2 regions of the Brevibacillus halotolerans genome follow, and region 1 is predicted to be linked to the other one. Evidence: riboswitches for the same ligand, from Rfam matches in the RefSeq annotation. Region 1 holds a riboswitch; the other holds the start of a gene.

Region 1 (8,070 bases):
AGATATTGAAGAGCTGTGTAAAGAAAGGCAAAAGATGCACCGAACCCTCCAAAGAAAAGAGCGGTATTTATCAAAGTTTTATTTGTACTAAATCTCTTTAAGCCTATTACTCCCATTAATTCAAATATTGCCGCTAGAAAAACAAATAACCAACCCATAATTAAGCAGCTCCTTTCCCTTGTGTGTTTCCGCCTTTATTGTCTGCAAGCTTTAATGAGATCACGCCAATGACTAGAAGCCCCATAAATAGACCTTTTGCCAAGCTGAATATCCCTTCAAAGATAAAAATATCCATAAGGGCAGTGCCTACTGTACCTGCTGCTGCGAAAATAGCATAAACTGTACCCGTTGGTAATGTTTCGCATGCTTTAGAGAGTAGATAAAAATCTGCAATAATAATGACAACCACAATAGCCCAATGCCACCATGCTGCTGCCACGTTAAAAGCATAAACCCAAAGCAATTCGAATAAACAAGTTAACATGACATAAATCCAAGCTCTATTCATAAACAATCATTCCTTTTTTTAAATGGTAAATCACTCATTTCAAAATGCTCGGTAAAAGCACAAAGAATTAGTTACGTAATCGGCCTCTTCTTCATGTACTTCTTTGCTTTTATTGTCTGTAGGTTCTAATGAAATTACACTTAGAATGAAGAGTCGCGTAACGGTTATGCTTTATCACTAAGAAATGAATGAATGTCAGTCATTTTTGTCTTAAAAAAAATATGGCACATACCTGATAGCTTTATTTACTTTGTAACAGTGATCTCTTGATGAAGTTATAGGTCTCAGCCTTAACTATATCCACAGTATCTTCCTGATCACGCCCTATATAAAATCGTTCAGCCGCATTCTCAACAAGGTTAATAATCATTTTTGCCATTCGCTCGATATTAATATCACTGATAATCTCGTTATCGTTTATGGCTTTGTTTAAGATAACTTCAAACAAATGATAATAGGGACGGTATATCGCTTCCCATTTCTCCATTGAATGGTCGATGGCAAGACCGGAATAGCAAAGGACAATAATGTCTTTGTAAGAATCGGTTATGTGAAAGGTTTCGTCAATCACAACCTCTAAGACGTCCCAAAAGTTTTCTTTCCCTTGAATATTTTCTTTAATTCTTTCTAAAGTGATGGTGAGAAGATTATCTGCAATGGCTGGAATTAAGGCTTTCTTAGACGAAAAATATAAATAGAAGGTTCCTTGTGCAACTCCTGCTTTTTGTACGATATTTGAAATGGAAGTCTTATCGAGTCCTTTTTCTGAAATGACGTCAATAGCAGCTTTTAAAATTTTATTGTATTTATCGTCAGAAGTGTTAGCTATGTTGATTACCTCCCTTTCAAAAATGAATGACTATCATTCATTATATAGAAACCTTACTATAATGTCAAAAAATCAAAGGCATCCATGTTAATCTATTACGTCATGACGGGAGAAGAGGGCAGGTTCAAGCAAGTTTTCATTTAGACGCTACACAAAAAATTAGTAAGCACGAATTCATTTTTCCTTTCCTTCTAGGTGTAGTAACCTGTTGTTTACCCAGTCCTTTTCAGCACTGGATATTATTTCTTGTATTATAACAGTGTTATTTAGTAAAAATAGTATTAATACAGAGAAATAAAGAGTATTCGAGAGATAGGGTAACCAAATACCGGATAATCGCTGTAAAATGTGATATAACAAGATTTTTTATTTAGAGACTGTTGTAGTACAATAAAATCAACAAATGACAATTGAAGCACGAAAACATACGGAGGCGATTAACATGGAGAAATTGACTCATTTCTTTGCTACATTGGGACCAAAACAATGTGAATGCTGTGGTCAACCGATTGCAGAACAAGCCGAATCCTATATGTCCGAATGCTTGGAGTGCTCCGAGAAGAAGTACATCATCGTAGAAGCTTAATCAATTTGCAATAAAATACTCTTTTATGGAACCCTTTCTTTTCTCCCTATACACACCCTTTCTTAAGCCATTCTGCCAGTCAAGCAGAGTGGCTTTTTTTTATTGGTATACATTTTGTGTATGAATGTAGCTGTTAATGAGAAAAGGATTGAAGTCATTCATTTTTCTTTTCGTTTTACTTGCACCAGCCAAAAAAACAGGGCATTCTAAGAACAGAATATGGAGAGGAGCTATTTGATGTTTCATCCAATTATTTATGACAATATAAAGGTTGTATTAGAAGGCGCTGTTTATGATCATGATTTGGATGGCGATATTTTGGTAATAAATCGAGTAGATGCTGTTGATTTGGCTAAATTTGGACGCTATTTTCATATTCAATTTCATTTATTGTCTTCCAAGGAAGACGATAGCAGGCATAAGGTTACTGCCGAAATTCAGCTCTCAACAGAACTAGCGGATATCGCAAGTGAGCAGTTAGAGCAAACGCTTGCTGTACCGATGGGCTGTCGGATATGCATTCATTTCGATGTATCAATGAGGGATGTACGCTACGAATCTGTTCAAGTAATTGATTTGTTAAATGAAATTTGGGGCCATCGACCGCATATCACACAACAGGTCATGTTTACAGTAGATGAGCATCAGGAATTTAGATGGCCGCCTGAACAATTTCAGGTACGAATTAAACTGGATTTTCATCGGAAAATCGATGAAGGAAATATCCCTGATATAAATGAAATTGTGGAGTATTGTATTGAATCCTTGCGATTACTTGAGGAACGAGAGGCATAATCCGGGGATACCGTCTGTATGGCAGTAAGGAACCGATAACACAGCCATAAAAAAATACCGCATCCAAGTTAGTAGCTCGGATGCGGTATTTTTTATAGTGACCTTCTTAGTCGATTATCCTGTAGGAAAAACGATTGGTTCTCCTAATCCTGTGGTACAGGTATATCAGGAGCTGTTTTTTTCTGTTTAAGCGGAATGGTTACGGTAAAGGCGCTTCCTATACCTACCTGACTGCTTACCGTGATTTTTCCAGAATGCCGTTCAACAAGTCGCTGGCAAATTGTTAAGCCTAATCCTGTACCACCACTATTGCGATTACGTGATTTTTCCGCACGGTAGAATTTGGTGAAGATTTTCGATAAATCTTCTTCTGCGATACCGTCCCCTTTATCAATGACAGAGAAGCTCACCTCATTGTTTCCCATATCACAGGTAAACAGGATACTTCCATCAGGTTTATTATAATGTATCGCGTTATTTAGTAGGTTTTCTAAAACACGTCGTAGCTTTTGCTCATCCGCCTCCATATGTAAGGAATCAGAAACGCGGAATTTACTGGAAAAGCTGATGGGGCTTTGCTCCAGACGGGTGGCGTATTCCTCAGCGATGTTGCTAGCGAATGTTCGGATATGAATACGAGTTAGGTTGAGTGGAAAACGACCCATCAATTGATTATGATCCTGTAGCTCATCCAATAGGTTTTCCAAATCAAGAGCCTTGTCTTCTATTTTTGCCATCTGCTTCTGTATTCGCTCAAGATCGGTAACCCGACCTGAAGCAATATAAGAGGCGTACCCCTTGATTGTAGTTAAAGGCGTGCGAAAATCATGCGCAATCGCAGCCATCAATTCTTGTTGTCGTTCCTCGACAAAATTGAGCTCTTCCACCATGTCATCGAAATAGCGGAATAGTTGCCCAAATTCATCGGTAGATTGATAAGAAAAGGCAACATCTCGTTTGCCTAGCTTAATTTCCTGAGTAACACGAGAAAGCTCATTAACAGGGCGGAGTATCCAACGAATGACCACAATAAATAGAATAATACCTATGAAAATTAAGCTGACATAAATATACACAATGATCATGGTAACTCCTTTAGAAGAGAGAATATCATAATCATCTGTATAAAATCGAACAACAGTCCTACCTTGTACAGGAGCACTACGATCAATGGAATACTCTGCTATTACCTTTTTTAATCCTTTGCCTTTTGCATTATAGGCTTCGGAGGTTTTCGTGGTAATGGCATGTCCATTCTCATCCTCTACCACAATCGTATACATCAGGTCTTCTGGTAACTGTTTCGTTAATTCTTTTAATTCATTGGGATCTTTAAACAAGGAACGACGAATCACTTCATTAAAGCTGACTCTCTCAGCCACTTCTTTTCCCAGCAAAAACTGCTCGTGGCGATCTGTTTTAAGCTGATCCACAATAATGTTTTGAAAAACAAAGCGATAGGCCAAAATATGAATCACGATGACAGCTAAAAAGGCGAGCAGTATTTTATTGCTGATTTTCACGAATTAGATACGCTCCCCAATAAAGACGTAACCAGTTCCCCATTGTGTTTTAATAAATGTGCGTTCAGTTTCTAGCTTTTCGCGCAGGTTCTTAATATGTACCGTAACAGTATTAAGTGAGCCATAACCATAGCCCCATACGCGATCATAGATTTGCTCTCGGGTAAAAACAATACCTGGATTCTCTGCTAGAAAGGTTAATAATTGAAATTCTTTTGTAGATAAATCAATTTTATTTTCCCCTGCATAGACAGAGTAAGTTTCCTTATGAATTTCCAACCCTTTGAATTTTAAGATGGTGAGAGCTGAATTTCCAGCTTCCTTGTCTAGTTGTTCATTCTGGGCAGTTAATTTTCTCAAACGGTCATAGCGGCGAAGATGAGCACGGATGCGAGCCAACAATTCTTCCGTATCAAAAGGCTTGGTGATATAGTCATCAGCACCGATTTCTAGTCCTACAACTTTATCTACTGGTTTACCTTTTGCACTTAAGAAAATGATAGGCATTTCCCGTTCACGGCGAATTTGCGCGCATAGTTCATATCCGCTCATATGTGGCATCATGATATCAAGTAAAATGAGGTTGGGGGTTAGCCCGCTATCTAGCTTTGCAAGTGCTTCTTCTCCACTATTAGCATGAGAAACGTCAAAACCTTCATTCTCAAGAATATCTTGGAGCAGATCGACAATCTCTTGGTTATCGTCCACGACAAAAATATGATCTTTCAAGGGAGACCCTCCTAGTTTCTACGAAATGCAGTTAATTTCATCATATCATGGATAGGGGTGTATGGCACAATTAAATATAAGGAAAGATATAGTCTTATCATGTGAGCTGGTACTAATTATAGTCAGAAAAAGCCAGAGACTCATGTCCCTGGCTTTTGTATAAAAAGGTTGTGCTTCTTTTTCAGCTTCCGTGAAAAAGATTTTAGTCTTCCATTTCTGGAATTGCTACACGTTTAGCGCCTACGTATTTTTTGCTCCAATAGTAGGGATCATCAAGGCTTGTCTTCGTTACTCCAATTCCTGTTTCCGAGTGAGCAAACATATTGTTTCCAATATAGATGCCTACGTGTGAGATGCTTCTTCCATTCGTGTTAAAAAACACTAAATCTCCTGGTTTCAGGTCTTCTCGATCTACTGATTCCCCGATTTCAAATTGGGCAGAAGAAGAAGCTGGAAGTTTTGCACCTAAAGCCCCAAACACGTATCCAGTAAATCCGGAGCAATCAAAACCGTAAGTAGATTTACCGGCTGCTTTGTAAGGTACGCCATACAAAGGATTGATGGTCTTGTCTAATGAGTCGGAGGATGCGAATACAGAACCTCCACCCACGGCTAGTAATGCAGTCGTTAGTATGGAACACACAAACTTACGCAACGAAAGAGCCCCTTCCTTTTAAGCCTCCGAGGTTAGCTGATGGGTTCGGTCGAAAGGTTTCCCTAAGCTGTTTTGAAAGAACAGCTATTCACCCCAAAGTTTGGTTCCCCCGTTTCCATTGTCTGGAGTTCGGCTAATTTTCGATTTTTTTTTACACAGAGAGATTAAATTCTACTTTCGTCGCGATTTCCCTTTTTTTTATATTAAAGTTCACCATTTCGACATATTTTTAAGTAATCTTTTTGGAGAATACCCGTCTTATCTATTTTTGATAAGAGTGACATTTCTCTTCTATTTTCTATTAGTAGAAACAAGGTGAAAATTTCTGTCGTTTCCTGTTGCTTTATCTAATTTTCCTATCTATGTAATAGGGTAATCTATCTTTCCTTTCAAGGATGGACATTCTCTCCGACTCAGGGCTGAGTCGAAAACCATCCGCTCGCCCGTTATAGATTATTTCAGGGTCGACTACAATAAGGTCATGAACAACAAGCGAATGAAAAAAGGAGGGAAAACACTTGCAAGGGCAATCCGGAAAATTATTTCTGGGGCTTACGCTGATTGTCGTAGGGGTACTGGTATTGCTTGACAAACTAGGGCTAGGAATCGACAGGTTAATCCCCATGTTTATCGCAGGACTGTTAATGGTCTATGGTTGCAAAAAGGTGTTAAGCGCTGGCTCAACAGGAAATAAAGGATGGGGAATATTTGTTTTCCTCTTCGGGCTATTAATGCTCTTAAATAAATTGAGCTTGCTATTTGGTTGCTTGCTAGCGATTGCGATCATCTACTTTGGATGTAAGCTTATGAAAGGCCAACGACATACGGCTCCGTATGAATCAACTCCATCGATGTGGGAGAGAGAATGGGCCCAAAGTGTATTGCGTGAAGATAAGCTAGATCGTTGGGAAAACGAGTTAAAGAAACGTCAACATAAGGATTTGTTTTGATTACAAAAACCAAAAAATGATAAACTCTAAGGAGGAATTCTAAAATGAGTATTTTTAAAAGACTGCGTGATGTAACGGTGGCTTCCGTAAATAATGCGATTGATTCCATAGAAGATCCGGTTGTTATGCTTACACAATACATGCGTGATATGGAAGCGGAGATTGGTCGGGTAGAAGTAGCGGTAGCTCGTCAGGTGGCTCAGGAGAAGAAATTCCGCCAACAATATGAAGAGGCGAATACTTTAGCAACTAAACGCGAGCGCCAAGTAATGCTTGCTCTTACTGAAGGCGAGGACGAATTGGCTAGACGTGCTTTATTGGATCAGAAGACATACGAATCACGTGCACTCGAATTAAAAGAATTATTGGATTCATCTAGTAATGCTGCCCAGCAAATGCGTGAAAAATTAGCTGAACTAAAAGAAGAGTTCTATAAAATGCGTGCGAAAAAGTATATGTTAATGTCCAGAGCTCAAGTAGCCCGTACACAAAAGCAAGTAAACTCTTATGTAACAGGCATAGGTGTTGAAAATGCGGCTCGCGGTTTTCATCGTATGGAGGAAAAAGTAATGCAAATGGAAGCGGAAGCTAGCATGAGTGGTATGTATGAGGACTCTGAATACCACCGTTCATTGAAAAAGCTGGACAAAAAAGACGAGTTAGATTATGAATTAGCAAAATTAAAGGAGAAGTTGGCAGGAAAATCCACTGAAAATAGGGAAGAAATAGAGTCAGCAACAAAGAACTAGATATTATTACACACAGCAGCCCTGTTTAGGGCTGCTTTTCCCCTAGGAGGGTTTACTAGATGTCAGATTTACTTGTGTTTCTGAGACGCTTTGTCTCGCGACCGGGACAAGTAGGGAGCGTGATCCCCAGTTCGCGTTTTTTAAGTAGTCTAATGATGAAAAATGTTCCATGGGAGCAAGTAGGACATATTGCCGAATTGGGGCCAGGAACCGGTGTTTTTACACGTGCTATTCTTACTCAGATGAAGAAGGATGCACGGTTTTTTATCGTGGAGCGTGATCCACAATTCCAGCAAATGCTGCATCATCGTTTTCCTCAGGTACCAATTTGCTCGGAGGCGGTCAGATTATCAGAGTATATGAATGAATTAAATATTCCTTCACTGGATGCTATTGTTTCTGGACTGCCATTTGCTGTTTTCCCTGAAAAGCTACGCAGTGATATCTTAGATTGTGTGGTAGAATCCCTTGAACCGGATGGGGTTTTTGTTACCTTTCAGTACTCCTTGCAACTGAAGAATGAACTGGAATCGCGATTTTCTACGGTAGATATTAAATTTACCCCGTTTAATATCCCACCAGCTTTTGTCTATGTATGTAAGAAAAGATAAAAATCAGTTGAGAGAGGAGTAGGCTTCGTTTGAAATTTTCTCGCGTAGAAAAAATGGTGGCAGGTACCATTATCATCTTTGTCGGTTTAGGCCTCTTCCTCAATAATTTAGGGCTGATTTTTTTCAGCATTTTTT
Region 2 (8,070 bases), on a different contig from region 1:
TTGGATGTCAAATAACATGATAAATACATTCGAAAACAAAACGCCAAAAAGTAAGGCGGCGATTCCGAAGCCCCAGCCAGTTTTTACTGTTAAACGTAAGCTAGCTCGCAATCGTTCACTTAATTGAGCACCATAATGGAAGCTGGCAATCGGTTGCAGAGCCGCTCCTACCCCCATGAACAATAACAATAGCATTGCATGAATATAGTTGACGATGGCATAGGCTGCAACCCCCTGTGCCCCCAGATATTTCATGAAAGCCAGATTGTACGCTAAAGTAGTGATCGCGATCGTACTCTCCGCAATAAAGCTAGGAAAGCCAATATTTACGATTTGCCTGATTTCCTTTAGCTGAAATCGGAATGCCACAAAACGCAATGTGCTACCTTTCTTCCAAAAGTGGGTAAGTAGCACTAAAAATCCGATAGCAGCCGATAAGATCGTAGCGTAGGCCGCTCCCTTTACACCCATTCCCATCATGAAAATAAAGATATAGTTAAATAGTATGTTCAGAACCGATGTGACGATTAGGCCCATCATCGCTAGCTTGGGGTTTCCATCATTACGGATAAAAATGCTCAGGATGTTTTCTAATACATAAACGATCCCGAAGGTTAACAGCACATGTAAATAATCAAGTGCATAAGGCAGGATTGTCTTGTCAGCTCCAAAAATATAGGCTATTTGTTCGATATGTGTTAAGCAAACAGCCATGATGAGGCTAACCAATAGAAGTGCCAGTGCAAAAGATTGGGTAAAAATCTGGCGAGCGTGTGTTACTTCATTTCTTCCCAAGGCAGCCGAGTAGAGAGTGGCTCCACCCATTCCAATCCAAAGAGAGATAGAAAGGAAGATAGAAAAGGCGGGTACGGAGATGTTTACCCCGGCTAATCCTTCTGGTCCCACCCCGCGGCTAACAAATACTCCATCCACAAAAATATTAATCGACATCAGTAACATGCCGAGTACAGAAGGGATGAGATAAGAGATGAATAGCTTTGGCACGGGGGTCTCCCTTAGTTTAATTGCTGCGTCTGTCATAATACGACCTCCTTGTGATAGCTCTTATTGTAAACCTTCAAGCTACTTGAAACTCAAGGGGGCGTAGAAAATTTTTTGTTTGCGAGTCAATAAATTCTGTTGAAATCAGTGATTTATAAGGAGGATAGAGGCTGAATTGGGATTTGAATTTCAGTAATAAATTCATCCGATTCACTGGTGATAGACAAATCTACAATGCCTAGCTCATAGGATTTGTCTGTAATCTCATAATGACACTGTTTGATCGCTGAAAGGAGGCGTTCATATGACTGATCAAGCTGTTCGTAAGGCCCATAATGCATTGTACATGCATACAGACCAGCAGGAATACTGGCATAGCGCTCTTTATCGACGGGGAGATCATCAATCATAATAAATAAACTGTTGTAATCTTGATAGTCTCCTTTGAGGATGGCGGATTTGGACACAGAGGTACCGATATCACCAGCAAATAAGGATACCTCTAAAAGCTGAAGATCGCTTTGCAAGGTATTAAGGTGATATTCAAATTCTTCATCAGAGAGTTCTGCTTCCACGACTATGGAGTGAATATATCGCTTTGGTAACTCTTTAAATACCACGGAATCATCCGGTTTATCTACGCCTTGTTTAATGGTTGTGATCTTACTTTCCAAGCGATTTAACATGTAGACAATTTCCTGTTGTTTTTGTTGAAGAGATGTTCTTTGCTTTTCTAGGATGTCCAAAGCCAAATCGGGTGTACGTTCATCCATAAATCTTTTAATCTCTTGTAGGGGAATCCCTAAATGGCGAAAAAACTTAATAGAAGTCAAAGTAGAAAATTGGTCAATGGTGTAGTAACGGTACTGGGTTTTCTGGTCAATAGTTTTGGGCTGAAAAATGCCCTTTTCATCATAATAGCGAAGCGTTGATTCCGCGATACGATGCATACGAGCCATTTTGCCAATTGTAAAGCGATTTTTCATAACAGATTCCTCCGGTTCGGGTACACGTTTCCTCTTGTGTTCTAGTAATACATTATCTTGTCCTGTTATATAAAATCAATTAAGTCAAAGAAGCATATAAAAAAGACAGACGAAATGATGAATTTCGCCTGTCTTTATGAGATAACATGGATAGAGGCTTTGTTGCTCCTCTATTTTGAGAGAATTGCTTATCCGATGAATTCTTGTACCCAGTAACCGTTGTAGTATCCTACTCCGATTTTTGTGAAGGAAGAATTCATGATGTTTTCACGGTGTCCGTCGCTGCCCATCCAGTCTTTCATTACTTCTTCAGCAGAACGTTGGCCTTCAGCGATGTTTTCGCCCGCTGTTTGGTAGGAAATCTTATACTGATCCATCATGTTAAATGGAGATCCGAAGGTTGGGCTATCATGGTCGAAATAATTGTTGTCTGCCATGTCTTTTGCTTTGTCTGTTGCCATTTTAGCTAGCTCTGTATCCATGCTAAGTGGTTTCAGACCAGCTTTAGCACGTTCTTTGTTTACGATATCTACTACTTCGTTCACCATTGCGCTTGCGTCAGCAGATACGTTTTCTTTTGAAGCTTTATCTTTTCTCTCTTGTTTCATAGAAGGTTTTTTCTGTTTGTCTACAGAAGCTTCATCGGAATCGTCAGCAAATCTGTTTTCAATCTTTGGTGCAGAAGGTGATTTAGTGCCCGAATCTTCAATGTTTTTTAACTTTTGAAAAATGGAGTTGTCCTTATCTTTCGATTGATTCAATAGGCTATTTAATAGATCTGTAGGAAGGCAATCCTTGGATTTCCCTTGCTTTTGATTAAGTAATTCAGTCAATGAAGCAATATCTTGTTTGGCTGGTAGATTTTTTACCGCGCATACTGGAGAAGCAGCAAATGCAGACGTAGCGACACCGCTTACTGCCATTCCTACTGCCAATGCAAATACCGTTTTAGACATCCAATTTTTCTTCATTATTCATCGCTCCTTTTTTTTACCTACGAGGTTAGTTGTCGGGTTCGGATTGAGGATACAACCCTACGCAGCATTTATGTGTGATTCACCCCAGGTGGCTAGCATAAGCCTTACACCATCGGTCATCCCCCGCACTTCTCATGACTTGGGAAGTTTCGGCAAACTCAGAATAACAAAGTTGCAAGCACGGAAAAAGCGGTAGATAACTGGTAAAAGTAGATAAAAATTCCTATTAAAATTTGATGAGAAAAGGAGGAATAAGGAAGAGATCAAGCGGCTAAAGGGATGAAGCTGGATCAAAATGATAGAAAATGAAGGCCTTGGTAACAGGTAGTTTTGAAAAAAACAGCACATTTGTTATGTGGAGGAGGAGAGCGAAGCAGATGAAGCAGGAATAAATTAGAATGAATTGTAAAAAACATCCTCCTATCAAAGTCTACTATAAGACAAGCTGGATGTGGAAAAGTTAAATAGGAGGTTCATTTTAGAGTAAAAATCTGAAAATTGAAAGTATGTAAGAAAAGTGAAGATGGGTACTAGGAGGAAACAAACCTATAACTAATGGTAGATAAATGGAAGAATATCATTTGTTACGATCTAGAAGGAGGGATGACTAATGGTTTTTCAGACCGCAGCATCGTCGGAATACCTAAAACTAGTAGAGGATGTATTTGAACAAGCATATGAATGTATAGTGGTCACTAATCCAGAAGGCATCATTCTAATGATGAATCATACATATCGGAATTTCATCGGGATAGCTAATCCAATCGGCAGACATGTTACTTCAGTCATTGAGAATACGCGCATGCATATAGTAGCTAAGACCGGATTAGCTGAATTGGCTGAGGTTCAACGGATTAACGGCCGTGATATGATAGCGAACCGTGTCCCTATTTATCGGGATGGGAACATGATTGCTGTGCTAGGAACTGTTATGTTTCAGGATGTGCGGCAGCTTCACGCTTTGTCTGCTACTGTCGATCAATTAAAACAAGAATTAGATTACTATAAAGGCGAATTGCAAAGAAAACTGGGAGCAGTTTATCGTTTTGAACAGATTGTTAGCACCAGCCACTTAATGAATAAATGTAAGGAATTGGCGATGAAGGTTGCTAAAAGCAATACAACTGTACTTATTACGGGAGAGAGCGGGACGGGCAAAGAACTATTTGCGCATGCTATTCATGCGGCAAGTCAGCGAGCGATGGGACCATTTATTCGGGTAAATTGCGCGGCAATCCCAGATAATTTATTGGAGTCCGAGTTGTTTGGATACGAGGAGGGAGCATTTACAGGAGCTCTGCGCAAAGGGAAAAAAGGGAAATTTGAGCTAGCTGATCGAGGTACAATCCTGCTAGATGAGATTGGGGATATGCCACTCGCTCTACAATCCAAGCTCTTACGCGTTTTGCAAGAAAAAGAAGTAGAGCGAGTCGGAGCAAGTCGACCAATCTCGTTAGATGTACGAGTGATTGCTTCTACGAATAAAGATATGTTTGCTTTAATGAAAGCGGGAAAGTTTCGCGAGGATTTATTTTACCGCTTGCACGTTGTTACCCTTACCATACCGCCGCTTCGTGATAGGCTAGAAGACTTGCCGCATTTGGTAGAGAGTATACAAGAGCAACTGATGGAGTCAACGGGGATTGTTGTGAAAGGGATGGATGAAGAGGTATGGGAGCTGTTGCGTTATCACCGCTGGCCCGGCAACGTAAGAGAGCTGCGCAATGTATTGGAGCGTGCCATGCATATGATGGAGGGGAGTTGGATTCGGGCCGAGCATATTCTGCTGCCAACAGCCACATCAGGAAACCCAATGGTACAGAGTAGCCTTCCTATTCTTAAAGATTGGTTAGCAAAGGCTGAACGAGAGGCGTTGCTACGGGCCGTTCAACTAACTGGGGGAAATAAACGGGAGGCAGCAAAACTGCTCGGAATTAGTAAATCCAGCTTTTATCATAAGTGGGAGAGGCTAATTGACAGGCAAATGCAACAAGTGAAGCAGTAAGTCCAATATTTTGGAAGGTGTCCAGAATCTTGGACTTTTTTACATGTACAAAGATAAGGCTTATGATTCTTATAGAGACGAGCTTATATATTTGTAGGAAGCAAAGAGCGTGCGAATTTATTTCCGAAAATTTGGACTTTAATTCAAGAGCGATATGTGAAAGCGTTCCGTTGGTAAAAGCATGGGACGCGAAAAAGGCTGTTCGTATCTGTGTGAGTTGCTGGAATGATAGTAAAGAACACGTATTACTGAATGAATGGCATGAATTATGCTTCTCTTGTAAACGACAGACACCATTTTGTCACATGAGAGAGGGGAAGTATTTATGCTGTTAGAGATCGTAGCGATCCTTGTATCTTTGAGTCTACTAATGTTTTTTGCATATCGAGGCTATCCCGTTATCGTATTTGCCCCCATTTTTACTCTGTTGGCTGTCGCTTTATCTGGCTTATCGCTATTGCCAAGCTATACAGAGACATTCATGAGCAATGCAGCTAATTATATTAAGGCATTTTTCCCCGTCTTTTTATTGGGAGCGATTTTCGGTAAGGTGATGGAATTGAACGGAGCGGCTGGTTCTATCGCACAGACAATTGTCAAAGGATTAGGAGCAAAGCGTGCAGTGTTATCCATTGTATTAGCCTGTGCAATCCTTACCTATGGTGGCGTTTCCTTGTTCGTTGTAGCTTTTGCGGTCTATCCCTTTGCAGCAGCTCTTTTCCGGGAAGCGAATATCCCGAAACGCTTGATTCCGGGGACGATTGCTTTAGGAGCGTTTACATTTACCATGGATGCGTTACCCGGTACACCACAGATTCAAAACATTATCCCAACCAATTACTTTGGGACAGATGCCTATGCGGCTCCACTAGTAGGAATTGTGGGAGCCTTCCTGATTTTTCTGGGCGGGATGCTGTGGTTGGAAAAACGTCGCAAACAGGCGGCTATAGCGGGAGAGGGATATGGTGACAATCATAAGAATGAGCCAGAAGCAAAAGAAACTGAAAAATATCCTCCTATTGCCTTGGCTATCTTGCCTTTGTTGCTGGTGCTTCTCACTAATTTTCTGTTAAGCAGAGGATTCATTGCGGTCGATAGCTGGTATGATCCAGTTATGCTTAACGAAAAATTTAAGATTGAAAATGTGAAGACGGTAGCTTCTTCATGGGCTTTGATCATTGCGTTGTTAGTAGGGGTTATTTCAGCTTTAACTATCAATGTAAAAACGGTGCACAGCAAGCTAGCGGCAGGTCTCACAACAGCAGCCATGGGGGCTTTGCTTGCTATCTTTAACACGGCCTCAGAGGTGGGCTTTGGGAACGTGGTAAAGACATTGCCAGGCTTTAAAAGCATTCAGGGTTGGATTTTGGGCGCAAGTGATCATCCATTGGTCTCTGAGGCCTTAGCGGTAAATGTACTGTCTGGAATGACTGGTTCCGCCTCTGGTGGTTTGTCGATTGCCTTGGAGGTAATGGGCAAACAGTATGTAGAGCTAGCAAATGCCGCTAATATTTCCCCAGAACTCCTACATCGGATTGCTTCCATGGCCTCAGGGGGGATGGATACGCTGCCTCATAATGGTGCTGTCATTACATTATTGGCTATCACGGGTCTTACGCATCGTCAGTCCTACAAGGATATTTTTATTATTACTGTATTGAAGACAGTAACGGTTTTCCTATTGGCTTTCGTGGTTTCCATTTTCTAATGAGATGAGGGCGGAAAAGGGAAGAAAGAAAGGCTGTTGCCATGATGATAAGGAAGAGGAGAAATGTCGTATGGGGTTGCTAGATCAAAGAGTAGCATTCATCACTGGGGCTGCGAGCGGTATTGGTTATGAGATGGCTAGGCATTTTGCTAAGGAAGGAGCAATTATTGCCATCGCTGATCTGAATGCAGGAGCTGTTGCTGCGTCGGCAGAGAGACTACGTCAGCAGGGGTATAAGGTGATCGGCTTACCCTGTGATGTTTCAAATGAGGAGCAGGTTGCAGCCAGCGTCCAACGAGTTGTCGAAGAGTATGGCAGATTGGAGATTTTAATCAATAATGCTGGTCTACAGCATGTGTCTCCAATTGAGGAATTTCCGACAGAGCGTTTTGAGCTACTGCTAAAGGTTATGCTAGTGGGGCCTTTTCTAGGCATTAAGCATGCTTTCCCTATTATGAAACAGCAGGGATACGGTCGGATTTTAAATATGTCATCCATAAATGGGCTTATCGGATTTGCTGGAAAAGCGGCCTACAACAGTGCCAAGCATGGAGTAATTGGATTGACGAAAGTAGCCGCATTAGAGGGAGCAGTACATGGGATTACAGTAAATGCCTTGTGTCCCGGCTATGTTGACACTCCTTTAGTACAAAATCAACTGAAGGATTTGGCTATTACTCGTAACGTACCTTTAGAAAAAGTATTGGAGGAAGTCATTTACCCTTTAGTTCCTCAGAAGAGATTGTTGTCCGTAGAGGAGATTGCAGACTATGCCTCTATGCTGGTAAGCGATAGATTAAAGGGAGTGACAGGCATTGCCGCCGCTATTGATGGCGGATATACCGCTCAGTAAAAGAACCATTATGAGCAACTGTAATGAGAAAAAGCAGGTAACAGAAAAGGAGTAGAGAAGTCCTTTGGCTATTACCTGCCTTTCTATCTATTTTCTTATTGGAAAGAAAACGTAATTTCTTCTAAAGCTTCATTAAAATCAACGGTCATGCTTTTATCTTCAATAAACCACATATCATCTTGTTCAAAAAAGAAGGTCATGCCTTCAACCGTACTGGAGAGTGCAATCTCATTCGGTTCGGTTTTAGAAATCCCCATGGAATAGCTTTTATGTAGGCTAGTGCCTCCGCCGTATCGGACGAAAAAGCGAATGAAATCGCCTGATTTAAAGCCCCAGTCTTTTTTGAACCAAGCAAGTGCCTGTGGTGTAATGGTAATGGACATTGAGAGCCACTCCTTCATCATGTCGTCTGGAGATTGGTCGATACAGAAGTATCCTTTTATGTAGCATACCAGATTTTTATTGAAACATGATAGGAGATAAGTGTAAAGTCTAAAAAAGTTAGTTAAAAAAATCCAGGTAAACGTGTGAGAAACATC

Evidence for each region. Region 1 has a riboswitch for cyclic di-AMP ahead of O0550_RS20270 (C40 family peptidase). Riboswitches for the same ligand answer to the same signal wherever they lie in the genome.
Region 2: another riboswitch for cyclic di-AMP. It lies ahead of O0550_RS14170 (CAP domain-containing protein); the one in region 1 lies ahead of O0550_RS20270 (C40 family peptidase).

Annotation. Positions count from the first base shown of each region.
Region 1 covers NZ_JAPTNK010000020.1:39,675-47,744, forward strand. Annotated here, with positions in the region: gene O0550_RS20235 (DMT family transporter) at 1-158, opposite strand, end outside; gene O0550_RS20240 (DMT family transporter) at 161-508, opposite strand; gene O0550_RS20245 (TetR/AcrR family transcriptional regulator) at 750-1,337, opposite strand; gene yhfH (protein YhfH) at 1,780-1,923, shown strand; gene O0550_RS20255 (hypothetical protein) at 2,161-2,718, shown strand; gene O0550_RS20260 (sensor histidine kinase) at 2,862-4,241, opposite strand; gene O0550_RS20265 (response regulator transcription factor) at 4,245-4,970, opposite strand; gene O0550_RS20270 (C40 family peptidase) at 5,173-5,625, opposite strand; cyclic di-AMP (ydaO/yuaA leader) riboswitch at 5,632-5,770, opposite strand; gene O0550_RS20275 (LiaF transmembrane domain-containing protein) at 6,144-6,575, shown strand; gene O0550_RS20280 (PspA/IM30 family protein) at 6,620-7,324, shown strand; gene O0550_RS20285 (class I SAM-dependent methyltransferase) at 7,384-7,935, shown strand; gene liaF (cell wall-active antibiotics response protein LiaF) at 7,965-8,070, shown strand, end outside.
Region 2 covers NZ_JAPTNK010000010.1:129,652-137,721, reverse strand. Annotated here, with positions in the region: gene O0550_RS14180 (MATE family efflux transporter) at 1-1,041, opposite strand, end outside; gene O0550_RS14175 (MerR family transcriptional regulator) at 1,155-1,988, opposite strand; gene O0550_RS14170 (CAP domain-containing protein) at 2,177-2,959, opposite strand; cyclic di-AMP (ydaO/yuaA leader) riboswitch at 2,965-3,130, opposite strand; gene O0550_RS14165 (sigma-54 interaction domain-containing protein) at 3,576-4,970, shown strand; gene O0550_RS14160 (GntP family permease) at 5,296-6,678, shown strand; gene O0550_RS14155 (3-hydroxybutyrate dehydrogenase) at 6,755-7,531, shown strand; gene O0550_RS14150 (HesB/YadR/YfhF family protein) at 7,627-7,914, opposite strand.